DNA from 2 places in the Dactylosporangium sp. NPDC048998 genome. Region 1 is predicted to be linked to the other one. Evidence: riboswitches for the same ligand, from Rfam matches in the RefSeq annotation. Region 1 holds a riboswitch; the other holds the start of a gene.
What was found. Region 1 has a riboswitch for cobalamin ahead of ACGFI8_RS34515 (CbtB-domain containing protein). Riboswitches for the same ligand answer to the same signal wherever they lie in the genome.

Region 1 (5,447 bases):
CGAACAGGCCGACCGCCAGCACGTGCACCGCCGTGCACCACAGGCAGATCGCGTTCAGCGTGAACAGCTCGGCGAAGACCAGGTAGAAGACGAAGAGGACGCCGATCGAGGCGAGGGCCAGCCGGCCGTAGCGGACCGCGGGGAGCGTGGAGCGCCACAGGGCCGGTAGCGAGAGGACCAGCATCGCCACGAAGTACACGAGGCCGAGCACCGCCACCGGGATGCCGAACACCGCCGACTGCTCCGAGGTGGTGACCTTCAGGCAGTTCAGCGCGCCGGTCTCCGGGCAGGCCAGGGTGGTCGACGAGGTGAAGTGCTCGATCGTGAGGTACACCGAGACGCCCAGGCCGGCCACGGCGAGCACCAGCGACGCGAGCGGCACCCAGGACTGCACGAGCCGCCGGTCGATCGCGACTTCACTTGCCGACATTGGTGAACTCCCCTTGGAAGGCCTTCACGGCGGCGCTGGAACACACGTCGGTGGGCTGGTCGCCCGTCATCCGGCAGATCAGGGCGGTCAGGGCGTTCGCGTTGCCGTTGACGGCCCCGCCGAGCTGGCTGTTCGGGTCCTGGATCGCGCTCACCACCTGGGCGTGCGTGTGCCCCTGCAGCAGTTGGGGGCTGAACGTGGCGCCGCCCAGCAGCGCCTTGTTGCCGAAGTCCATGAACGGGATCGTGCCGGCGGACTGCTGCGACACGAACGGCGGCGCGTTGTACTTCTGCACGACCGCCGCCTGCGCGTCGGTGAGCTTGTCCAGCGTCCCGTACGTGCCGTTCTTGCGCACGTTCGTGCTCGTCTCCACGCCCTGGAAGGCGATGTACTGGCTGGTGTAGGTGGCGCCGTGGAACGACAGGGTCGGCGTGTTCGGAAACACGTCGTCGGCCGCCGACGTGGTCAGCCCGAGGTTGCTGAACGTGCCGAACCGCGACAGCGCGACGACCACCGGCCAGCGCTGCGCGGCGCAGAACGGGCAGTACTCGGCGCCGACGTAGAGGATGAGCGGCTTGCCGCCGTCGGTGAGCGGGGGCTGGTCGGTGATCACCGAGGGCAGCACCTGGGCGGAGCCCTTGCCGACGGAGTCCAGCGTCGCGGCCGGCACCGTCGTCACCCCCTGGACGATCTCGGCGGCCGCGGCGCCGGTGGGCAGCGCGCTCGGCGCCTCCTGGCCGCCGCCGGTACTGCCGAGCTTGACCACGATCATCACGGCGAAGATCAGCAGCACCACGCCGATGGCGGAGTACGCCGTGCGCATCCGGCCGCGCCGGGCGTTCGACCGCTCCTGGATCATGCGCATTCGGCGCGCGTATTCGCGCGAGTCGCGTTGCCGTTTGGACACGCGGCCACCTTCCGGATCCGTCGGTATTCCACTTAGTCGCACGCGACGCGGCGAAGGTTCCCAGATCTCGCGAAAGATCACCCGCCGACGACCGATCGTAGGCGACCGGGCGCGCACCGGACCGGGTCGAAGGTCCCGGATGCGGGGCTCCGAAGGCCCTACAGTCGGCAGGAACATCGTCGTGCACGGATGCGAAGGGACGATTCGAGAAATATGCAGAGAAGACACCTGCTCGCGGCGGCCGGGGGAGCCGTCGCCGGCGCCGCCGGGCTCGCCGGGACCGCCGCGGCGGCCCCCGCCGGCGGCAGCGCGCTGCGCCCCGGCAAGACCCGCCTCATCAGCCTGTCGCACGTCAACGACCCGGCGAAGACGAACATCTACCCCGGCGACCCCGAGTTCACGCTGGAGACCATCGCCACGATCGAGAACGAGGGGTACTACCTGCAGTACGTCCGGGAGGGCGAGGCGACCGGCACGCACTGGGGCGCGCCCGGCCACTTCAACGCCGGCGAGCCGCTCGCCGACGAACTCGACCCCAACGACCTGTTCCTGCCGGCGGTGAAGATCGACGTGCGGGACAAGTGCGCGCGCAACGCCGACTACGCGCTGACCGTCAACGACGTGAAGCAGTGGGAGCGCCGGCACGGCCGCATCCCCGACGAGTCCATGATCATCATGTGGACCGGCTGGGAGTACAAGTGGGGGACCCCGGCCTTCCCCAACCTCGACGCCGACGGCGTGCTGCGCCAGCCCGGCTTCGCGCCGGAGACCGTGCAGTGGTTCATCGACACCGGCCGGATCGGCCACAACGGCGGCACCGGGATCGACACGTTCGGCCCCGACCTGGGCACCGACCCGGAGTTCCGCGCCTCGCTGCTGGTGTACCAGCGGCACCGGGTCAGCCTGGAGATCCTCGCCGGGCTCGCGCACTTCCCTGCGACGGGCGCGTCGGTGCTCTGCGGCGGCTTCATCAACCACAAGGGGTCGGGATCGACCGCCCTCATCTTCGGGGTGATCCCGCCGGGCGTGCGGGTGTGATGCGTGTGTGAATCGACACGGGCCGGTGCTCACGGGCGCCGGCCCGATTGACGTAAGGAGTGCCCGGCTCTTAGTGTCTGACGTGTGACGGTGTGAGGGAAGCTGGTGCAAGTCCAGCACGGTCGCGCCACTGTGAGCCGCTTCTCGCGGTGAGTCAGGGTACTCCTCCGCCACGACGCCCCATCCAGACGAGGGACGCACGATCCCTGAAGGAGGCCCACCGATGAGCTCCATCTCCGGCGCCGAGACGCCCCAGGCGACCACCACTCCGCTGGTCCTGCCGATCTCCCGCTCGCTGTTCTGGCTCGGCGGCACCGCGCTGCTCGCCCTGCTGGTCTACTACTTCGTCGGCATCGACCAGGGCGCCGTGTCGATCTTCGGCAACGACGCCCACGTGCACGAGTTCGTGCACGACGGCCGCCACTTCCTCGGCTTCCCCTGCCACTGAGCCGGCGCCCGCCCACAATGGAAAAGCGACTCATCCTGCGCGGCGTGCTGGCCGGCGCAGTCGGCGGCGTGCTCGCGTTCGTCTTCGCCCGGATCCTCGCCGAGCCCCTGATCCAGCAGGCCATCGACTACGAGGAAGGCCGCTCGCACGCCCTGGGCGAGGGGCACGAGCACGAGATGTTCAGCCGCACCATCCAGGAGAACGTCGGCATCGGCGCGGCGCTGATCCTCTTCGGCGTCGCGATGGGGGCCCTGTTCGCCGTCGCGTATGCGATCTGCCTCGGCCGGGTCGGGCGTGTCCGGGCCCGGCCGCTCGCCCTGCTGGTGGCCGCGGCGGCGTTCACCGGGGTCTACCTGGTGCCGTTCCTGAAGTACCCCACGAACCCGCCGGCGGTCGGCAACGACGCCACGATCGGGCTGCGCAGCTCGCTGTACCTCGTCCTCACCGGCGCCTCCGTGGTGCTCATGATCCTGGCGACCTGGCTCGGCCGCCGGCTGCACCCGAGGTTCGGCACGTGGAACGCGGCCCTGCTGGCCGTCGGCGCCTACGTGGTGGCGATCGGCATCCTGTTCGCGCTGCTGCCGGACCTGGGCGACCTGGACGCCAACAAGGAGCTGCACCAGTCGACCGAGACGCCCCTGCCGCTGCTCGACGGCGACGGGAAGATCATCTTCCCGGGCTTCCCGGCCGACCTGCTCTACCAGTTCCGCCTGTACGCGGTCGGCGCCCAGCTGCTGATGTGGGCCGCGATCGGCCTCGTCTTCGGTACGTTCGCCGAGCGCCTGCTGGAGCGGCCGCGGGTCGCCGAGCGCCCCGCGGCGGTCACGCTGGCCTGAGCACGCAGTCGCCGCACGTGCCCCCGCCGGGGATGCGGTAGTACAGGCAGCAGTTGCGGCGGCGCAGCGACCCCTGCCCGCCGGCCCCCTGCCCGACGATCGCCATGCCGGCCAGTGGCGGCCTGCCCAGCAGGTCCGCCACGGCCGGCCACGCGCCCTTCGGCAGCTGCCCGGCCGCCCCGCCCAGCGCGGAGGCGACGTTGCCCCACAGCACCTGCGGCGAGAGCCGGAACCGCGCCCGGAACACCTCCAGCAGCGGGGCCACCAGGCCGAGCACCGCCACGTCGAACAGGTCCGCGGCCGGCCGCGCCTCGACCGCCCGCGCGGCGATCGGCAGCGGCCCGCCGGGCACCGGCCGCCACCACAGGTCGGCCGGCGTCACCCCGCGGATCGTCCCCTCCAGCGACTCCGCCAGCAGCGGCGACAGGAGCCGCGACGCGTACCCGAGGAACAGCACGGACGCGACCACGCGCTCCGGCACTGCGTCCTCGGCGAGCCCGAACATCGCCACCAGCGCCTGCCGCGACACCGCCACCCGCTCCGCCACCACGCCGGGGTCGAGCAGCTCGGCGAACGGGCGCCAGCCGGCCCCGGCCTCGGGGTCCTCCCAGACGAAGTACGGGTTCACGCCCGTACCCTATCCGCCGGCTCGGGATCCCGGCGGTTGGTTGAACCTTGAACGGCCTCGTGGTGTAGACCCGTGTGGGGAGGCCGTCGAGAGGGGCTGCGCGTGACGCGCGACGAGGAGCTCATGACCGCGCTGTACACCGAGCATTACGGTGTGTTGCTCGCCTTCGTCTCGCGGTACGAACGGGACCGCCACCGCGCCGAGGACCTCGTGCAGGACACGCTCCTGCGCGCGTGGCGGCACATCGAGCGCATCGACGTCACGCGGGACACGACCCGGGCGTACCTGCTCACCATCGCCCGCAACGTGGTCAGCAACGCATGGCGGGCCGACCAGCGCCGCCCGAAGCTCGTCTCCGATCCCGACGCGCTCACCGCCGTCGCCGACCCCGACAACGTCGACGCGCTGGTCGAGGGCTGGCTCATCCGCGCCGCGCTCGACCGCCTCTCCGCCGAGCACCGCGACGTGATCAGGTCCGTCTACTACGACGGCCGCACCGTCGCCGACACCGCCAAACGCCTGGCGGTACCGGAGGGCACCGTCAAGTCGCGCGCGTACTACGCGGTCCGAGCGCTGCGAGCGGTGTTCGAGGAGATGGGAGTCTTACGGTGACCGGCGGGCACGAGGCGGTTCGCCGGCTGCTCGGGGCGTACGTCCTCGGCGGCATCGACGACGACGACCAGGCCACGGTCGACGCGCACCTGTCCACGTGCGCCGAGTGCCGGGCCGAGGTGGGGCGGCTGGCGGCGGTACCGGAGCTGCTGCAACGCCTGCCGCCGGGCCCGGCGGCGCCGCTCGAGCCCCCGTCGCGCGCCGGCCTGGACGCCCTCCTGCGCCGGGCCCGCCCCCGCCGCCTGCCGGTCGTCGCGCTGACCGCGCTGGCTACGGCCTGCGTCGTGCTGGCCCTGGTCGCGGCCGTCCTGTCGCTGCGCCCGGTCCGTCAGGCGCAGCCGCAGGCCCAGCCCTCGGCGACCGCCCCGGCGGGCACGGTGGTCCAGATCGTGGCCGCGGAGGGCAGTGGCCTGTCGGGCCGGGCGACCCTGGTCCCGCGCCAGTGGGGCGTGTCAGTGTCGCTGGAGCTGGCCGGCCTGCCGGGCGAGGGCCCGTACGTGATGCGCGTCCTGGGTCGCGGCGGCCAGGCCGAGCAGGCGGCGTGCTGG
Region 2 (5,447 bases), on a different contig from region 1:
GCGCTGCTGGCCGGCCTCGACTGGCTCGACCGGCGGCCGGACGACTTGTGCGGGTACGACCGGCTCGTCGACGGCCTGGCCCGGGTCGGCGGCGACGCCGCGCGGCAGGCGCTGCCGCGGATCCGGTCGCTGTGGTTCAGCCCCCACTCGTACGAGCGGGCCACCTACCTGCGCGCCCGCATGACGCTGGAACCGGACGCGTGCGCGGGCGCCCTGACCGAGGGCCTGTGGGACTGCGAGGCCGACGTGCGCCTGCTCGCGGTGCGGCACGTCCCGCTGGACGAGAAGCTCGAGCGGCGCATGGCGTATCTGCGCGACGACCCGATCGAGACCCCGGAGGTCCGCGCCGCCGCGGCCGAGCGCCTCGCGCTGGAGGCCGCCGTCGGCAGACCGTGACCACCGCGCGCTCCTGTCGCGCGGGCGACACATCGGCGCAAGCGCGCGCCAAGTGTCCGCCAAGTCCCGTCGCCGATGCTGTCTTCAGCACCGCTTGAAGGGATCGCGAGATCCTCGCACCACCTACCTCGAGAACACGGTCTCGATACACATATATGAGCCAGGCGGGCGGCACTCCTCCCTCGTGCCGCCCGCCTTCTCGCGTTCCCGCCGGGTGACGGGCTCAGCCTGCGAACAGCAGGAACAGGCCAGCCACCGTGTACACCACCATGAGGCCCAGCAGCGGCAGCTGTCCCGTGACCGCCTGCGCGCGCGGGAACAGCCGCAGGGCACGGTCGTGGGCGAGCACCGTGCCGACCAGGTGGCCGAGCACGATCACCGTCACCTGCAGGTTGGCGACGCCGGTCGGGGTGATGATCCCGCCGTACACCTGGAAGTCCTCGGCGCCGAACAGCAGCGCGACCGTGCGCTGGCCCTCCAGGACGAACAGCGACCAGTAGTGCGCGACCACGTAGCCGATCGCGATCGGCACGATCGAGTGGGCGAGCTCGCCCGGCGTGCGGTCCGCCGAGGTGCGGCCCCGGCGCCCGGCGGCCCGGGTGGCGGTCCGGTACGCCGCGGCCACCGCTCCGATGACCGCCAGCAGGCCCAGCGTGCCGGTGACCGGGGCGGGCAGGCCGTTCTCCTGGGTGAAGCGCAGCCAGAACAGGGCGCCGGACATGGCGTCGTAGAACGTCGCGCCCAGCAGGACCACGACGACGGCGACCAGGCCGGGCGCGGCGTTCAGGCCGGCGATGCCGTCGAGCGGGTTGCGCCACACGAGCGCGCCGTCGGGGCGGCGCCCGACGATCGCGAGCCGGCCGACGAGGTCGCCGAGCGCCTCGAACGCATCGCCGCGGTCGAACCAGGCGGTGCCGTAGACGAGGCCGCCGGCCAGCATCGCCGCCGCGTAGACGGCCAGCCACGTGCCGAACACCGGGAGCGTGGCGCGGTCGGGCGCGACGAGCTCGAGCCAGGCGAAGGCGAACAGCCCCGCGGCGGCCGGCCAGTACCCGAGCCCGGCGGGCAGCGGGCGGCCGCCGTCGCGCCGGATCAGGCCCACGATCGTGCGCAGCGGGTTGAGCCTGCGCCAGACCGGGCCCAGCAGCAGCGACAGCGGGACGAGCCCGATCCAGAAGAGGACGTACACCAGGCCGGCGGCGGGGTTGTCCTCGTCGTCGGGCTTCGTGAACTGCACCAGCAGTACCGCGGCGAGGAGAACGCCCGCGATGCGCAGGGGCCAGGCGAGGGCCCCGGCCGCCCTCGACAGCCAGGCGGGCACGGGGCGGCCCGCGCCGGGGTCGAGGCGCGGCTCCCGCCAGGCGACGCCCAGCACCACGAACGACACCACGAGCGCGAGCGCGGCGCCGATCGCCAGCTGAGCCACGGTCAGCGGCAGGTCCTGCCGCCCGCCCACGCCGTGGGCGAGCACGTCCGCCGGGCCCACTCAGCGCACCACGAGCTGGAACAGCACCAGGTGCGACTTGTGCGTCTCGATCTCGAACAGGCCGGTGCGGTCGGCGGTGAGCGTGATCGTGCCAGGCTGCCCGGCGGGGAGGGCGATCTCGACGTCGTAGCCGTGGACGTGCAGCTGGTCGGCCTCGTCGCTGGTCACCGTGATGCGCACGACGTCGCCCCGGGCGACCTCGACGCGCCCGGCCGGCGGGTTGGCCCGGCGCTTGGCGATGGTGTACACGAGGTCCTTGTTCACGGCCTGCGGCGGCGGCACCGGCGAGCCGGTGGCGGCCGGTGGCGACGGCGCGTCGGATCCCGGGCCCGCGGCGGTGGTGGACGTCTGCGCCGCCGGGGCCGCGGTGGTCGGGGCGGCGGCGGGGGAGGGGTCGTCGCCGCAGGCGGCGGCGAACGCGAGCAGCGCGGCGAGCGCGAGGCCGGCGCGGGCGGTCGGTCGGGCGTTCGGCAACGGTCGGTCTCCCGTCGGCGGCGGGTTTGTCAGGGCTGTGAATTTAGCGGCTTGTCGCGCGCTGCGGAACCCGCCATCATGTGTCGATGCGTTTGCCGGTGCGCGGATTGGCCGTCCTGGCGGTCGTCGCCGCCCTGCTGCTGCCGGCGTCCCCGGCCGCGGCGCACGGCCAGCTCGCCATGTCCGACCCGGTCGCCGACAGCACGGTCGGCCAGCCCAGGGCCGATCTGACGCTGTACTTCACGGAGATGCCCGCCTCGTACGCCTGGTTCACGGTCACCACCCCGTCCGGCCGGCGCGTCGAGGGCGCGTGGCGCACGGGCCAGCCGAAGCGCCTCGACAAGCCGGTCACGGAGTACTTCCTGGTCGACGGCAAGTTCGAGCCGCGCGTGTTCAACACCGGCTACCCGGCGGTCATCGACGTCTCGCACTGGCCGGAGCAGGGCGGGTACACGGTGGCGTACCAGTCCGTGGCCTCGGACGGCGAGCCGGTCAAGGGCACGCTGAAGTTCACGTACTCGGGCCAGGTCACGCAGCCCCCGCCCGGCTGGACCGCCCCGACCTCGGGCCCGTCGGAGGAGTTGGCCCGCGCGCAGTCCGGCGCGACCGCGACGCCCTCCTCGACGCCCGGCCTGCTCTCGGACGTCGGCACGGCGCCGCCCCCGGCGCCACGCGCGGCTCCGCGGACCCCGTTCGTGCTCACCGACTGGCTGATCCCGGGCGCGATCATCGTGGGCGTCGCCTTCATGATCGTGGCCGCGGCCCGTCGCTCTCCGGTGGCGGCGCCGAAGAAGAAGCGCCGTAGGGTGCCTGTTCGCGGCTGAAATGCGGAAAATCCGATAAGTCGGGCACTTCGTGCCGCGACTTATCGGATTTATCGGTTATGCCCGTCCTGCCGCCACAGCCACATCGCGCGGGTGCCGGGCGGCGCCGCCGACGTCTCCGGCGCCATCGGCGGCAGCCGCGGCGGAGCCTGGGTGACCAGGGCGATCGTCGCGACCGTCGCGAGCAGCACGCACAGCGCGGCCTGGGCGGCCGAGTCCAACCAGCGCCGCATGCCCGCCCCATCGGCAGGCCGCCGCCCATCGTGAGGGTCACACCGCTTCACGTTGACGGCCCCGGGGCCGGTGGGACACGATGGCCGGGAGCGGTATGCGGAGGAACCCGGTGCGAATCCGGGACGGTCCCGCCACTGTGACCGGGGAGTCGTCCCTCAATGCACGGGCCACGGCCGAGCCATGCCAGATCATGGGCCGGAAGGTCGAGGTGCGGCGGCGATCCGGGAGTCAGGAGACTCCGGCCGCTGTTGCTCCAGCCACCTCGCGGGCGCGGACCCGCCGAAGGGATGTGTGCCCGTGACGCCGCCGTATCCGTTCTCGGCCGTCGTCGGCCTGGCCGACCTGCGCCTGGCGCTGCTGCTCACCGCCGTGTCGCCGGCGATCGGCGGGGTGCTCGTGCGCGGTGAGAAGGGCACCGCCAAGTCCACGATCGTGCGCGCCCTCGCCGCGCTGCTGCCCGAGGTCGAGGTCGTCTCCGGCTGCCGGTTCGCCTGCGACCCTGCCGCGCCCGACCCCGGCTGTCCCGACGGCCCGCACACGCCCGGCGCCGGCTTCGGGCGCCGCCGCTCCGCCCTCGTCGAGCTGCCCGTCGGCGCCACCGAGGACCGGGTCGTCGGCACCCTCGACCTGCAGCGCGCGCTCGGCGACGGGGTCAAGGCCTACGAGCCCGGACTGCTGGCCGCCGCGCACCGGGGCGTGCTGTACGTCGACGAGGTCAACCTCCTGCCCGACCACCTCGTCGACCTGCTCCTCGACGCCGCCGCGATGGGCCGTGCGCACGTGGAGCGCGACGGGGTCTCGGTCAAACACGCCGCCCGGTTCCTGCTCGTCGGCACGATGAACCCGGAGGAGGGCGAGCCCCGCCCGCAGTTGGTCGACCGGTTCGGCCTCGTCGTCGGCGTCGCCGCGCCGCAGGAGGCCGCGCCGCGCGCCGAGGTGGTGCGCCGTCGCCTCGCCTACGAGGCCGACCCCGCCGCGTTCGCCGCCCGCTACGTCGAGGCGGACGCCGCGCTCGCCGAGCACATCGCCGCAGCCCGGGCCCGCCTCGGCGCGGTCGCGCTGCCCGACCGGGAGCTGGACCGGATCGCGCGGATCTGCCTGGCGTACCGCGTGGACGGCCTCCGCGCCGACATCGTCGTCGCGCGGACGGCGGTGGCCCTGGCGGCGTGGCACGGCCGGACCGTGGTGACGAGGGACGACGTGCGCGACGCCGCGCGGCTGGCGCTGCCGCACCGCCGGCGCCGGGACCCGCTCGATCCGCCGGGCGCGGACCGTGACCGCCTCGAGGAGGTCCTGGACCAGGAGGCCGGTCCGGACGACGACGATGACCCGCCGGGCGGCGGCTCGCCTGACGACGACGGCGGCCCGAGGCCCCCGGACGGCGCCCCGGAAGGCTCGCCGGGCGACTCCGCGGAGGCTCCGGCAGGCGTTCCCGACGGCGCCGAGGGCCGGTCGGACGGCGCCGATGCCGGCGCTCGGCCGAGTACCGACGCCGCGCGTTGGCCCGACCCGCCTGGGACGAATCGCCCGGATGCTGATGTTTCGGATAAATCTGATTCGCCCCGCGAATCGGATTTATCCGACTTATCGGGTATGTCGCAAGAGGGGGGCGTCGGGGCGCCCGGTGCGCTGGCGTTCGCGGGCCTGCCGTACAAACCCAGGCTCCTCAGCATCGCCGGGCGCGCCAATCGGCAGGCGGGCGCGCACGCCGGACGCCGATCGCCCGCGCTCTCGCGCCACGGGCGGGTCGTGCGCTCCCGCGCCCCGCTCGGCGGCAAGCTCACCAGCATCCACGTGCCCGACACCGTGCGCGCCGCCGCGCTGCGCGGCGCCGCCCGGGCCGAGGCCCGCGACGTGCGCGAGGCGGTCAAGGTCGGCCGCGAGGCCAACCTCGTGCTGTTCGTCGTCGACGCGTCGGGCTCCATGGCGGCGCGCCAGCGGATGAGCGTGGTGAAGACCGCGATCCTGTCGCTGCTGCGCGACGCCTACCAGCGGCGGGACAAGGTCGGGATGATCGCGTTCCGGGGGCACGA

Region 2: linked by a shared signal. The riboswitch ahead of ACGFI8_RS16190 (VWA domain-containing protein) and the one ahead of ACGFI8_RS34515 (CbtB-domain containing protein) in region 1 are both predicted to bind cobalamin.

Annotation. Positions count from the first base shown of each region.
Region 1 covers NZ_JBICTV010000022.1:99,776-105,222, forward strand. Annotated here, with positions in the region: gene ACGFI8_RS34500 (vitamin K epoxide reductase family protein) at 1-430, opposite strand, end outside; gene ACGFI8_RS34505 (DUF929 family protein) at 417-1,337, opposite strand; gene ACGFI8_RS34510 (cyclase family protein) at 1,551-2,375, shown strand; cobalamin riboswitch at 2,430-2,565, shown strand; gene ACGFI8_RS34515 (CbtB-domain containing protein) at 2,599-2,823, shown strand; gene ACGFI8_RS34520 (CbtA family protein) at 2,841-3,659, shown strand; gene ACGFI8_RS34525 ((2Fe-2S)-binding protein) at 3,646-4,287, opposite strand; gene ACGFI8_RS34530 (sigma-70 family RNA polymerase sigma factor) at 4,390-4,899, shown strand; gene ACGFI8_RS34535 (anti-sigma factor family protein) at 4,896-5,447, shown strand, end outside.
Region 2 covers NZ_JBICTV010000005.1:513,170-518,616, forward strand. Annotated here, with positions in the region: gene ACGFI8_RS16165 (hypothetical protein) at 1-396, shown strand, start outside; gene ACGFI8_RS16170 (hypothetical protein) at 620-1,882, opposite strand; gene ACGFI8_RS16175 (hypothetical protein) at 1,883-2,356, opposite strand; gene ACGFI8_RS16180 (copper resistance protein CopC) at 2,443-3,180, shown strand; gene ACGFI8_RS16185 (hypothetical protein) at 3,231-3,413, opposite strand; cobalamin riboswitch at 3,514-3,653, shown strand; gene ACGFI8_RS16190 (VWA domain-containing protein) at 3,712-5,447, shown strand, end outside.